Regions from separate parts of the Paractinoplanes hotanensis genome, predicted to be linked through region 1. Evidence: riboswitches for the same ligand, from Rfam matches in the RefSeq annotation. Region 1 holds a riboswitch; each other region holds the start of a gene.

Region 1 (4,125 bases):
TTCCACAAGGCCGCCTGGACCAACCTGCGCCACGGTGCCGCGACCATGGACACCCTCATCTCAATGGGCACGATCGCAGCGTTCGGCTGGTCGCTGTGGGCACTGTTCCTCGGCACCGCCGGTGTCCCGGGTATGACTCACCCGTTCAGCCTCGACATCGGCACCACCGACGGATCGGGCGCCATCTACCTGGAAGCCGCCGCCGGGGTCACCACCTTCATCCTCGCCGGCCGCTACTTCGAGGCCCGCTCCAAGCGCCGTGCCGGAGCCGCCATGCGGGCCCTGCTGGAGCTCGGCGCCAAGGACGTCGCGGTGCTGCGCGACGGCATCGAACGGCGGATCCCGGTCGGCGACCTGGCGGTGGGGGACCGGTTCGTGGTCCGGCCGGGCGAGAAGATCGCCACCGACGGCGTCATCGAGGACGGCACATCCGCGGTCGATGCGAGCATGCTGACCGGCGAATCCGTGCCGGTCGAAGTCGCTGCGGGCGACCCGGTGGTCGGCGCGACCGTCAACGCCGGTGGCCGGCTGATCGTACGTGCCACCCGGATCGGCGCCGACACCCAGCTCGCGCAGATGGCGAAGCTCGTCGAGCAGGCCCAGACCGGCAAAGCCGCCGTCCAGCGCCTCGCCGACCGGATCTCCGGCGTGTTCGTACCGATCGTGATCGCCCTCGCCGTCGCCACGCTCGGCTGGTGGGTCGGCACCGGCTCCGGCTGGACGGCCGCGTTCACCGCCGCCGTCGCCGTGCTGATCATCGCCTGCCCGTGCGCGCTCGGCCTCGCGACGCCGACGGCGCTGCTGGTCGGCACCGGCCGCGGCGCGCAGCTCGGGATCCTGATCAAAGGCCCCGAGGTCCTGGAGTCGACGCGGACCGTGGACACTGTCGTGCTGGACAAGACCGGCACCGTCACCACCGGCCGGATGAGCCTGGTCGACGTGGTTCCCGCCGCAGGCGTCGACCGCGATCAGGTGCTGCGCCTGGCCGGGGCGGTCGAGGCCGCCTCCGAGCACCCGATCGCCCAGGCGATCGCGTCGGCAGCCGCTGACATGGTGCCGCTGCCGCAGGTGACCGGGTTCGCCAGTACCGAGGGCCTCGGTGTCACCGGCACCGTCGACGGCCACATCGTGCACGTCGGCCGCCCCGCCTTGCTGCGCCAGGCCGGGCTGACGGTGCCCGCCGACGTCGAGCAGGCCGTCGCTACTGCCCACACCGCCGGGCAGACCGCCGTGGTCGCCGGGTGGGACGGTCAGGCCCGCGGCGTCCTCGCTGTCGCCGACACCGTCAAACCGACCAGCCGCGACGCCGTGGCCCAGCTGCGAGCGCTGGGCCTGTCGCCGGTGCTGCTCACCGGCGACAACGAGACCGTCGCCCGGGCGGTGGCCGCGCAGGTCGGCATCGATGAGGTGATCGCCGAGGTCCTGCCGGCCGACAAGGTCGACGTGGTCACACGGCTGCAGGAGCAGGGCAAGGTCGTGGCGATGGTCGGTGACGGCGTCAACGACGCCGCCGCCCTGGCCCAGGCCGACCTCGGGCTGGCCATGGGCACCGGCACCGACGCCGCGATCGAGGCTTCCGACCTGACCCTGGTCCGCGGTGACCTGATGACCGCCGCCGACGCTATCCGACTGTCGCGGCGCACCCTGCGCATCATCAAGAGCAACCTGTTCTGGGCCTTCGCCTACAACGTCGCGGCTCTGCCGCTGGCCGCGGCCGGGCTGCTCAACCCGATGATCGCCGGAGCGGCGATGGCGTTCAGCTCGGTGTTCGTCGTCGCCAACAGCCTGCGGCTGCGCCGCTTCGCCAGCATCACGAAGTAGGGCGTACGACAGCGCCGCCTGCACCCCCGCCAAGGACGGGTGCAGGCGGCGCTGTCGTACGCCCGAGCAAGACGCACGCGGGCATGCGCCTTCGTGGTCAGACCAGGCGCCGGACCACGTAGTTTTTGCTCCAGATCTTCTGCTTGGTGACCGTCTTGCCGGTCCGCGGCGCCGCCCACATCTTGCCGCCACCGGCGTAGATGCCGGCGTGCGTGCCCTTCGTGCCCTTACGGATGACGATCAGGTCACCGGGGCGGGCGTTGGACTTGGCGACGGCCTTGCCGTACCGCTGCTGCAGGTGGGCCTTGTGCGGCAGCTTCTTGCCCGCCGCCTTCTTGTAGACGTACATGGTGTAGCCGGAGCAGTCGAAGCGCTTGGGCCCGGCGGCGCCGAACTTGTACTTCTTGCCCTTGTGCTTCGCCGCTTCGGTCAGGACCCGGTTCGCGGCCGCTTTGGACTTGGCGGCCTTGGACGCCGCCGTCTTGACGGTGATGCCGGTCTGGCTGAACGCCACGCTGGTCTGCGAGGACACCTGTGTGGTGGCGACCGTCGCGGCGGAGGCTGACTGCGGTGTGCCGAGCCCGCCGGTCAGAAGACCGAGACCCACGGACAGGGCGAGAGCGCCGACTCCCAGGGTGCGGGCGGGCCGGCTCAGGGTGCTTACGCGCACGGTGAAGGAATCCCTCCGGCACGCCTGCGAGGTTAGCTGTCGGATTCGGGCGCGAAGGTTGCCCGGCCGCACGCTGGCGGCTTCACCCCAAGGTCCTCATGCCCCGGCCGCCGCAGTGCGGCGTGCCGGTCGAGGACCGCTCGTGGTTCCCCCGTCCCTGCCCCCGATTGCCTCATGACTCGTCATGCGGGTTGTGCCGACGGACCGGGGCAGGGCTCGGCGTGGTCCAGGTCGGCACGACCGGCGAGCCTGTGCCCGCCGCCCCTCCTTGATAGCCCAGTCGGCGCCGATCCCGGCTCTCAGAGATGATCACACTCCGTGATTGGCGTGCCGAGACGTGTCCGATTTGGAAGACCGGTGCGAGGTTTGTCGACACATTGTGCTCATACCTGATGAACCCAGGGTGATTTTGATCTGTGAAAGGGAACACTCGATCTCGTACGTGGTAGCTGTGGGTGGCCCCGGCAGTGTTCCCCGGTTTGTCGCGTCCGAGGCGACTGCCGGTCGGTTGATCGTGGCCGACCGTCCGGCGCTCGTCGCCCGAATCGATGGCCATCCCTTAATCGCGGGGTGACCGTGTGGGCGCCCGGGTGGTGTCCGTCGGGGCGACGACCGCACGCGAAGGCGGTCGCTGCGCCGATGCAACCGAGCCGCAACCACCGGACCTTTCAACCGGCCGTGCCGTTGAGCGATGAGACAGACCCGATCAACCGCATCGCCCGACGACGAAGTCTCACCCATCCGGGCGGTCCGTCGGCGTTCAAATCTGTGAAAGGCAGGCTGTGAGAAATCGCTTCGTCCCGTCTGCCCTGGGCACGGGCACGTCGCCCCGCGGCGGGCGTGCCGGGAGGCTGATCGTCGCGCTCGTGGCGCTGGCCCTTGCCGGAGGCGCGAGTTTCGGCGCCGCGCCCGCATACGCGGCCACACTGGCCCCGCGATAGGCGATCGCCGGTGGCTACACCGTTTCGCCGGCCACCGGCGGAGTCACCCGGGCGGCGCTCGCCGCTGATGCCACCACCGCGGCCTTCCAGGACCGCTTGGACGGCGCTTTGCAGCACATGCTGGACACCTTGCTCGGCCCCGGCCGCTCAACGGTCACCACCAACGTCGAACTCGACCTCGACCAGGTCGCGACATCCCGCACCACCTACCAGCAGGATCCGTCCGCCGGTGCCCTGTCCGAACGGATCAGCGAGCGCTCTTACATCGGCGACAACGGCGGCACCCGGTACGACAGCAGCAGCGCGTCGCGCGTCAACGCCCTCGACGAACTGTACGAGACCCGCCGGGAAGCCCCCGGCGACATCATCAGACTGAGCGTCGCCGTCCTCGTCGATGAAGCCGCCGTGGCGAACCTCGACCTGGCTCAGGTCCGTGAACTCATCGCCGTAGCCGCCGGTGTTGATGCTGGCCGCGGCGACCGGGTGACGGTTGCCGCCATGCCCATGCGCACCGCTACAGCCACTCCCACCGACAACGCCGTCGCGCAGCCCGGCACCGCATCCCCTGCCGCGCTAAGGACGGCACTCATCGCCGCGGTTCTGATCCTGGTGACCTGTGCCGCGCTGCTGGCCCTCCGGAAGCAACGGCGCCGGGCCGCGGCGGCCTCGGCGGCAGCCGACCGGCGAGAGCTG
Region 2 (4,125 bases), on a different contig from region 1:
GAGCGGCTCAGCAGTGCCGACCTGCAGCGGCGGGCCATCGCGTCCGAGCTGAGCGCCACGACGCTCACCCGGATCGACGCGCTGCCGGAAGGCGAGTACGCCCAGGACGAAGCGGCCGAGGCAGTGCGGGCGCTCGAAGTCTGACGGAAAGGATCTGGCTCATGGAACCGATCGGTGACCCGGACGAGCAGGAGAACTTCGCCGGCGAGCACGACGCCACCGCCGTCGACGACGACGTGACGGCCGACCGCGACGACGACGCCGAGCCCGAGACGCCCGAGGGCTGGTCCGGACTCGACCGCGACGGCCCGCCCTGACAACAGCGACAGGCCCGCTCCGCAGCAAGCGGGGCGGGCCTCGACACGTACCTCAGACCCGCTCCGCAGCAAGCAAGGCGGCCTCGACACCTACCTCAGTCGCCCTCGGCGGCCTTCTTGGCGGCGTCGTAGCCCAGCTGGAGGAAGTCGGAGACGGCGGTGGCCGTCAGAGCGACCGCGACCAGGCGGGTCAGGCGGGGGGCCAGCACCAGGCCGCCGGTCAGGGCCGTCGAGACCCAGACGGCCAGGCAGAACGGGCAGCTGATCAGCTCGCCGATCCCATGCTTCAGCGCATTGTCGTGGTCGCGCACCTCTTCGTTGAGCTCGGCCGCGCCGGCCGGCTCGGCGTAACGCATGAACGGGGCCCGCAGCGGGCTGGTCACCGAGTCCTTGGCGATCAGGCGGCTCAGCTTGTGGGTCGCCAGTGACACCAGCACCACATCGGCGGTGGCCGGGCGGGCGGGGGCCGGCTTTCCGGTCACCTTGGCCGCGGCGGCCAGAGCGGCGGCCAGAGCGGTGAAACCGCCCATCGCCGTCACGTAGCCGACCAGCGGGCGATGCTCGTGGGGGGCATACGACTGTCCGACGCGCGTCAGCCGCGCGCCCAGCGACTCGGTCAAGATTCTCCCTAGAACGCCTGGGTGAGCCGGTCGGTGTCGACCTCGCGGCTGGGATAGCGGGTGATGTACTCCGTCTCCAGGTCGGCCGTCCGCTTGAAGTGGTTCGACAGGGCGGCGTCGGGGCCGTGGCGGAGCGTCGCGAGACGGGCCCGGTAGAGGCTGCTGAGTTCGCGGAACAGGTCGTCCTCGCTCAGTGAGGCGGGGTCGATCCCGGTTTCCATCAACGGTGAGTCACCGTGAGCTTCTGTCATCGTGCACCTCCGGTCGTTTCGGGCCAGGACAGCCACCGAGGGGTGTGGCGAACGCCAGGACGGTTGCCCGTGCGGGCCGCGGCCAAACACGCGCCGGTACGCTTCTGGGCATGAAGGGCCTGTGGACGCCGGCGTGGATCGTCCGGCATGTCCTGGCGGTGGTGCTGACCGCGGGCTGCCTGATCCTGGGCTGGTGGCAGTTCAGCCGCGCCCAGGAGGGCAACGCGATCAGCTGGGGCTACATGTTCGAGTGGCCGGTCTTCGCGGCCTTCGTCGTGTTCCTCTGGTTCCGCGAGGTTCAACTCGCCCGTCGGAAAGGCGGCCACCCGGCAGAGCCCGCTCCGCCGGAAAAGGCCCAGGAACAGCTCCCAGGCAAGGCTGTTACGGTCGGCCGGCCGGTACGCGTGGCCGTCCGCTCCACCCCGGATGCCGACGACCCCGAACTGGTCGCCTACAACGACTATCTCGCCTGGCTCAACGCCCACCCCGGCGCCCGCCCGGGCGACTATCCCGGATAGGACAGAAGCAAAGTGCAGGGTGCCCTGACCCGCTACCGGATCATCGCGTGGATCGTCGGCGTCTGCCTGCTCGCGCTCGTCGTGGTCGGCATGCCGTTGAAATATCTCGCGGACAACCCGGTCGTGGTCGCGGCCGTCGGGCCCGCGCACGGTTTCCTGTTCATGGTCTATCTGGTCGCCACGTTCGATCTGTCGCGCCGGGCCCACTGGCCGTTCGGCCGCATGATCCTGGTGATGTTGAGCGGCACGATCCCGTTCCTGTCTTTCTGGGCCGAGCGTAAGGTGACCCGGGAATGGGTGCCCGCCGCCGAGTTGACGAAAAGTCCCGTTTGACAGTCCGGCCGCACGCATTGCGGTCGTCGAATCACTTGCTGTTATCGGGATCATTAACGCGTATCGGGCCATTGTCTTAAATCACTCTGTGGGCCCTTGCTTTTGATGATCCCGCCGATAAGTTAATGCGGTTGGTTCGGTCCGCAGCCACTCCCCCTCCCGTGGCGCCGGCCAACGCCGCCGAATCTTCGTGGCGCCATGCGCGTCCGACAGAACCGGGGAACCGTGTCATCGGGGCGAATCCGCGCGAGCGGAAGGGTGTTCTTCCCACCCGAGCCCGTCAGCTGACCCGGTAGGCGGCCGAGCGGAAGAAAGGCCACTGACCGGTGCCCCACCCCCGCACGAGGCTTCGGGTCCTCGTCGTCGCGGCGCTCGCTGTCGCGATCACCGGCTCGCTGGGGACAGCCGCACACGCGGCCCCGTCCGCCAGCGAGCTGAAGAAGCAGATCGAGACGGCGTCCAACAAGCTCGAGGACATCACCGAGAAGTACAACCAGATGCGGATCAACCTGAAGAAGACCCAGGCTGATCAGGTCAAGCTCCAGGCGTCCCTCAAGCCCGCTCAGGCGAAGCTGAAGGCCGCCAGCGCCCAGGTGGGCAATCTGGCCACCACGTCCTACAAGCAGGGTCGCGTCGGGCCGATGAGCGCGCTGCTCACCGGCGGCGGCCAGGACAGCATGATGGACCGCATGGCGTACCTGGACTTGATCACGAAGTCCAACCAGCGCGACATCGACACCTTCACCGCGGCCACCCAGGGCTTCGCCGAGAAGCAGGCCGCCCTCAAGGCGACCCAGGTCAAGCAGACGGCCCAGGTGAACGCGCTGAACGCGCAGAAGGGGTCGATCCAGAAAGACCTCAAGAAGCTGTTCGCGATGCGCGAGGCGGCCTTCGGCCAGGGGCAGGAGAAGGGCAGCAAGTACACCGGCCCGATCCCGCAGATCTCCGGCAAGGCTGGTGCCGCTGTCACGTTCGCGTACAACCAGCTCGGTAAGCCGTACCTGTTCGGCGCGGACGGTCCGGGCAGCTACGACTGCTCGGGGCTGACCTCGGCGGCGTGGCGGGCGGCCGGCAAGTCCTTGTCGCACCAGACCAAGGCCCAGTGGAACGAAGTCACCCATATCAGCAAGGGCGACCTGCAACCGGGTGACCTCGTGTTCTACCGGAGTCTCGGCCATGTCGCCCTCTATGTGGGCGGTGGTCAGATCATCGACGCGCCGCACTCGGGCACGGTGGTGAAGAAGCGCGGCATGAACATCATGACGCCGTACGGCTACGGCCGGGTCAACTAGACCGGCTCGAGAACCGGAGAAGGCCGGTACCCCTCGGGGTACCGGCCTTTCGCGTCTTGTGAGTAACGGGGGGAAGGAAGGCGGAACGTCAGGCGGCCTGCAGGCCCTCGGCCCGGGCCAGCTCGCGCAGCCGGCCGAGCGCCTGGATCTCGAGCTGACGGATGCGCTCACGGCTCAGCGAGAAGCGGGAAGCCACCTCGGTGAGCGAGTGCTCGCGGCCGTCCTCGAGGCCGTAGCGGGCCCGCATGATGCCGGCCGACCGGTCGTCGAGGTGGTTGAGCAGACCCTCGATGCGCTGGCGCTCCAGGGCGGTCAGCACGATCTCTTCCGGCGAGGGGGCGTCGCTGTCGGCGACCAGGTCGCCGAGGTTGGTGTCGCCGTCGTCGCCGACCGGGGTGTCGAGGGAAACCGTGTCCTGGGCCCAGCGGGTGAGCTCGTTGACGCGCTCGACGGTCACGCCGAGAGCGGTCGCGATCTGCTCGGGCTCGGGGTCACTGCCGAGCTCGCGGACGAGCTGGCGGGTGACGTTGCGCATGCGGTTGACGTCTTCGACCAGGTGGACCGGGAGGCGCACGGTGCGCTCCTGCTGGGCGATGGCCCGGCTGATCGCCTGGCGCACCCACCACGTGGCGTAGGTCGAGAACTTGTAGCCGCGCTCGTAGTCGAACTTCTCGACCGCGCGGACCAGGCCGGTGTTGCCCTCCTGGATCAGGTCGAGCATCGGCATGCCGGAGCGCACGTAGCGCCGGGCGATCGACACGACCAGTCGCAGGTTGGCCCGGATGAACAGATCC
Region 3 (4,125 bases), on a different contig from region 1:
AGCAGCTCGAGGCAACGCTCGAGCAGCACCGGCACGTGCGTGCCGCGAAGCTCCCCCATGTCGACCCCCACTCGCTGTCACGCGCGCCCGCCGGCACCGACCTGCCGGTTGTCTCTCACACCGCCGCGTCCGTCACCGTTCCGCGACGCTTCCCGGACGCCCGTCCGTACCGCCAGATCCCCATCCGCTCGTGCCCGGGTGCTCGCCCGTTGCCATCGGGCTCGCCCTGGGCCGTACACGCGCCTGGCGCCGGGGAAGAGGCGCCAGGTGCGGGAGCGGCTGGAGATCTCGCAGTACGGAAAACGCGACGTCCGGGCCTTCGCGGGCCCAGCCGAGTGCCACGCCTCACAGTCCGCCCGGCAGCACCCCCTCTTCGATGTCGGCGAACTCGTCCTCGCTCGCCGCGAGGTAGTCCTCCCAGGACTGCTTGTCCCAGATCTCGACACGGGTGCTGGCCCCGATCACCACGAGCTCACGGTCGAGACCCGCATAGCCCCGCAGGTGCGCCGGGATGGTGACCCGGCCCTGCTTGTCGGGGATCTCGTCGTGCGCGCTGGCGAAGAAGACCCGGCCGTAAGCCCGGGCCGCCTTGTTCGTGACCGGCGCTTCCCGCAGCTGACCGGCGATGCGCTGGAATTCCGGCATCGGGAAGACGTACAAGCAGCGTTCCTGCCCCTTGGTGATCACGACGCCTCCCGCCAGCTCATCTCGGAACTTCGCCGGAAGGATCAGCCGCCCCTTGTCATCGAGGCGTGGGGTGTGCGTGCCGAGGAACATCGGCGCCCACCCCCTGCCCCCGGGCGGTTCGCGGTCCGCCTGTCAACTCGGGTCGGCAGGTCGCTCAGGTGAGGTTCGCCATCGGCCCTGCCACTGTGCTCCACTCTACTCCACTTCCCTCCACCCGCAAGCGGAATGGACGGGGTCGCGAAGGTTGCTCGCACACGAAACCCCAGCTCAGGGAGGGGGGTGCCGAGTGGAGGGCGAGACCATGATCAACCCCGTCCGGTTTCCGACATCCTCCAGCGCGCCCGCTGAGAATCGTGACGAACACGCCCAAAGCCGCCAGACAAGAAACCTGTCAACCCACCCGGGGGAGGAAAGTGGAGGACCGCGGGGCGGATGGTGGGCGCCAGGCAGTGAGCGGTGGACCCCGGGGCGGATGGTGGGGCGCCGGGCAGTGAGCGGTGGACCGCGGGCCGGGTAGTGGAGCGCCGCACGGGCCACTCGCATATATAAGGACAGCCCGGCCGGCTGTGCCGGTCGGGCTGTCCTTGACAGCAAGGGCGCGACCGAACCGGTCGCGCCCCGCTGAGTTGCTGATCCGTGCCCGGTTGTCAGACCAGACGGCGGACCACGTAGTTGGAGCCGTACATCTTGCGCTTCGAGACGCGCGCGCCCGTGTGCGGCGAGTCGTACATGTAGCCGCTGCCGGCATAGATGCCGACGTGCGACCCGTACGAGCCGCTCCGGAAGACGATCAGGTCGCCGATCTGCTTCTTGCTCTTGGCGACCGACTTGCCGTACTTCTGCTGCAGGTTCGCCTTGTGCGGCAGCTTCTTGCCGATCGTCTTCTTGTAGACGTACATCGTGTAGCCCGAGCAGTCGAAGCGCGTGGGGCCGGCCGCACCGAACTTGTACAGCGAACCGACGTGCCTCTTCGCCTCGTTGATGATCTTGTTGCCGTTCGGCACGACGCTCACATACGTCTTGCCGCCCGTCAACGAGGCGAACTTCGCGGATCCGGCGTAGACGGCGCGCAGGTAGCCGCTGGTGCCAGGCTTGAACGAGAGCGCGACCGAGCCGCTGCTGCCCAGGTTCTTCGACGTCTGGTTGACCCACTTGCCCTTGCGGAACGCCTGCAGGCGCACCGTGCCGGACGTGACGACCTTGCCGTTGACCGGGTTGATGTACTTGGCGGTCACCTTGACACTCTTGCCGGACTTGACCTTCCGGGTGGAGTACGAGGTCTTGACCACGGGCTTGACCTTCGCCGAGGCAGCCGCCGCCATGATGGGGGTGACGGTGGCGGCGCTGGCCGGCGAGGCTGCGACCAGCTGGCCGGCGCAAAGGCAGAGACCCAGTGACAGTGCGATGGTGCCGGCGCCACGCATGCGGCGGCCACGGCTCGAACTGTGTTCGTGCACGGTAGAGATATCCCTCCGGCACGCCTGCGAGGTTAGCTGTCGGGTTCGGGCGGGAAGGCTGCCCGGTCACCGTTAGGCGACTTCACCCCAAGGTCTTCTCCGTGGTCGCCACCGGAGCGGGTGGCGCGGAGAGGACCAGAATTGGGTCCCCCGTCCCTGCCCCCGTATGCCTGTGTTGGTCGTACATGGTGCTCGGGTGGTCGCGTCGACCGGCCCGGGGCAGGGCTCGGCGTGAACCAGGTCGTCGCGAGTCGGGCAGCGGGTGCCGCCGGCCAGACCTTGCTACCCGAATTTCTCGAAGGTTGCAGTATCCGCTTTCGTCACTGAGAGTGTTTGGCATATCGACCACTGTCCGATTTGTTACCAGGCGACGATAAATGCCATAACGAGGAGTGATCGACAAATCACTACCGGTCTACAGTTACGGGTGAATCAGAACACATAATTCTTCGCCACCATCGGGGTGACGGTCGCCCGATATTCACTCTTCCGCTGTTCAAACCTTTCTCACCGGCCAAAATGGGGTGGGCCGAACGGCCGATCTCGATGGCTGTCCGGAGCGTCCGCCCCGGGACGCTGAAATCGGACTCTCGGCAACTCGACGTAACCTGCCGTTCCGGTACCCTCGTCGCCGTGACGGACGGGAAAATGCCCCTGCGCGCCAAGGTCGCGACCTCCGTGTCGAAGACCGCGGCCGCGCTCTCCAGGGCTGCGGGACGCGGCGACGGCTCGGTCATCGGCGGCTGGATCGGCCTCAAGATCGATCCGGAGCTGCTGACCCACCTGGCCGCCGGCCGGGCGATCGCGCTCGTGTCCGGCACCAACGGCAAGACGACCACCACCCGGCTCGCGGCGGCCGCGCTCGGGGTGCTCGGCCCGGTGGCCACCAACTCCTTCGGCGCCAACATGCCCACCGGGCACACGTCGGCGCTGGCCAAGGCGGGCGCCACACCGTTCGCCGTGCTCGAGGTCGACGAGCACTACCTGGCCCGGGTGATCGACGAGACCAACCCGCGCGTGGTGGCGCTGCTCAACCTCTCGCGCGACCAGCTCGACCGGGCCAAAGAGGTCGCGATGATGGCGCAGATGTGGCGCACCGCGCTGGCCGGCCACCCCGACGTCTCGGTGGTGGCCAACGCCGACGACCCGATGGTGGTCTGGGCCGCGCAGGGCTCCTCGCACATCACCTGGTTCAGCGCCGGCCAGCGCTGGCTCGACGACTCCTTCGTCTGCCCCGAGAGCGGCCACCCGATCGAGCGCGCCAACGGCGACTGGTGGTGCACCGGTTGCCCGCTGCGCCGCCCGCAGGCGCAGTGGCGGGTCGAGGACGACGGCGTGGTCGACCCGCGCGGTGACTGGCACCTGGTGAAGCTGCAGCTGCCGGGCACGGTGAACATCGGCAACGCGGCGACCGCGCTGGCCGTGGCGGCCGAGTTCGGGGTCCGCCCGATCGAGGCGCTCCCCCGGCTCTCGACGGTGGCCTCGATCGCCGGGCGCTACGCCCAGGTCGACCGGGACGGCCGCAACATCCGCCTGCTGCTGGCCAAGAACCCGGCCAGCTGGCTCGAGGCGTTCGACATGGCCGAGCAGGCGCCCACGCTGCTCTCCATCAACGCGCGGGACCCCGACGGGTTCGACACCTCGTGGCTGTACGACGTCGACTTCTCGCCCCTGCACAACCGCCCGGTGCTGATCACCGGCGACCGGGCGTTCGACCTCGCCGTACGCCTCGAAGTGAACGGAATCCCGTTCCGGCACGTGTTGAGTTTCGAGGAGGCGATCCGGTCGGTCCCGATGGGGCGCCTCGAGGTGATCGCCAACTACACGGCGTTCCAGGACATCCGAGCGGAGTTGGACCGTGTCAACTGAGGCCCTACGCATCGTCTGGATCTTCCCGGACCTGCTGTCGACCTACGGCGACCGCGGCAACCTGCTGATCCTGGCCCGGCGCGCGGCGATGCGCGGCATCCCGGTCGAGACC

Evidence for each region. A riboswitch is a leader RNA that binds a small molecule or an ion and turns the genes downstream of it on or off. The one in region 1 is predicted to bind cyclic di-AMP.
Region 2: it holds a riboswitch for cyclic di-AMP, as region 1 does, so the genes downstream of both, LXN57_RS24065 (C40 family peptidase) here and LXN57_RS30155 (C40 family peptidase) in region 1, are expected to answer to the same signal.
Region 3: it holds a riboswitch for cyclic di-AMP, as region 1 does, so the genes downstream of both, LXN57_RS28475 (C40 family peptidase) here and LXN57_RS30155 (C40 family peptidase) in region 1, are expected to answer to the same signal.

The regions. Positions count from the first base shown of each region.
Region 1 covers NZ_JAMQOL010000044.1:13,795-17,919, forward strand. Annotated here, with positions in the region: gene LXN57_RS30150 (heavy metal translocating P-type ATPase) at 1-1,821, shown strand, start outside; gene LXN57_RS30155 (C40 family peptidase) at 1,919-2,491, opposite strand; cyclic di-AMP (ydaO/yuaA leader) riboswitch at 2,498-2,624, opposite strand; gene LXN57_RS30160 (flagellar M-ring protein FliF C-terminal domain-containing protein) at 3,550-4,125, shown strand, end outside.
Region 2 covers NZ_JAMQOL010000034.1:32,907-37,031, forward strand. Annotated here, with positions in the region: gene LXN57_RS24035 (hypothetical protein) at 1-144, shown strand, start outside; gene LXN57_RS24040 (hypothetical protein) at 162-317, shown strand; gene LXN57_RS24045 (DUF1360 domain-containing protein) at 413-940, opposite strand; gene LXN57_RS24050 (DUF6158 family protein) at 946-1,158, opposite strand; gene LXN57_RS24055 (hypothetical protein) at 1,299-1,706, shown strand; gene LXN57_RS24060 (DUF3817 domain-containing protein) at 1,719-2,039, shown strand; cyclic di-AMP (ydaO/yuaA leader) riboswitch at 2,208-2,353, shown strand; gene LXN57_RS24065 (C40 family peptidase) at 2,366-3,331, shown strand; gene LXN57_RS24070 (sigma-70 family RNA polymerase sigma factor) at 3,420-4,125, opposite strand, start outside.
Region 3 covers NZ_JAMQOL010000041.1:53,846-57,970, forward strand. Annotated here, with positions in the region: gene rsmH (16S rRNA (cytosine(1402)-N(4))-methyltransferase RsmH) at 1-59, opposite strand, end outside; gene mraZ (division/cell wall cluster transcriptional repressor MraZ) at 346-777, opposite strand; gene LXN57_RS28475 (C40 family peptidase) at 1,335-2,144, opposite strand; cyclic di-AMP (ydaO/yuaA leader) riboswitch at 2,151-2,336, opposite strand; gene LXN57_RS28480 (Mur ligase family protein) at 2,793-4,013, shown strand; gene LXN57_RS28485 (type 1 glutamine amidotransferase) at 4,003-4,125, shown strand, end outside.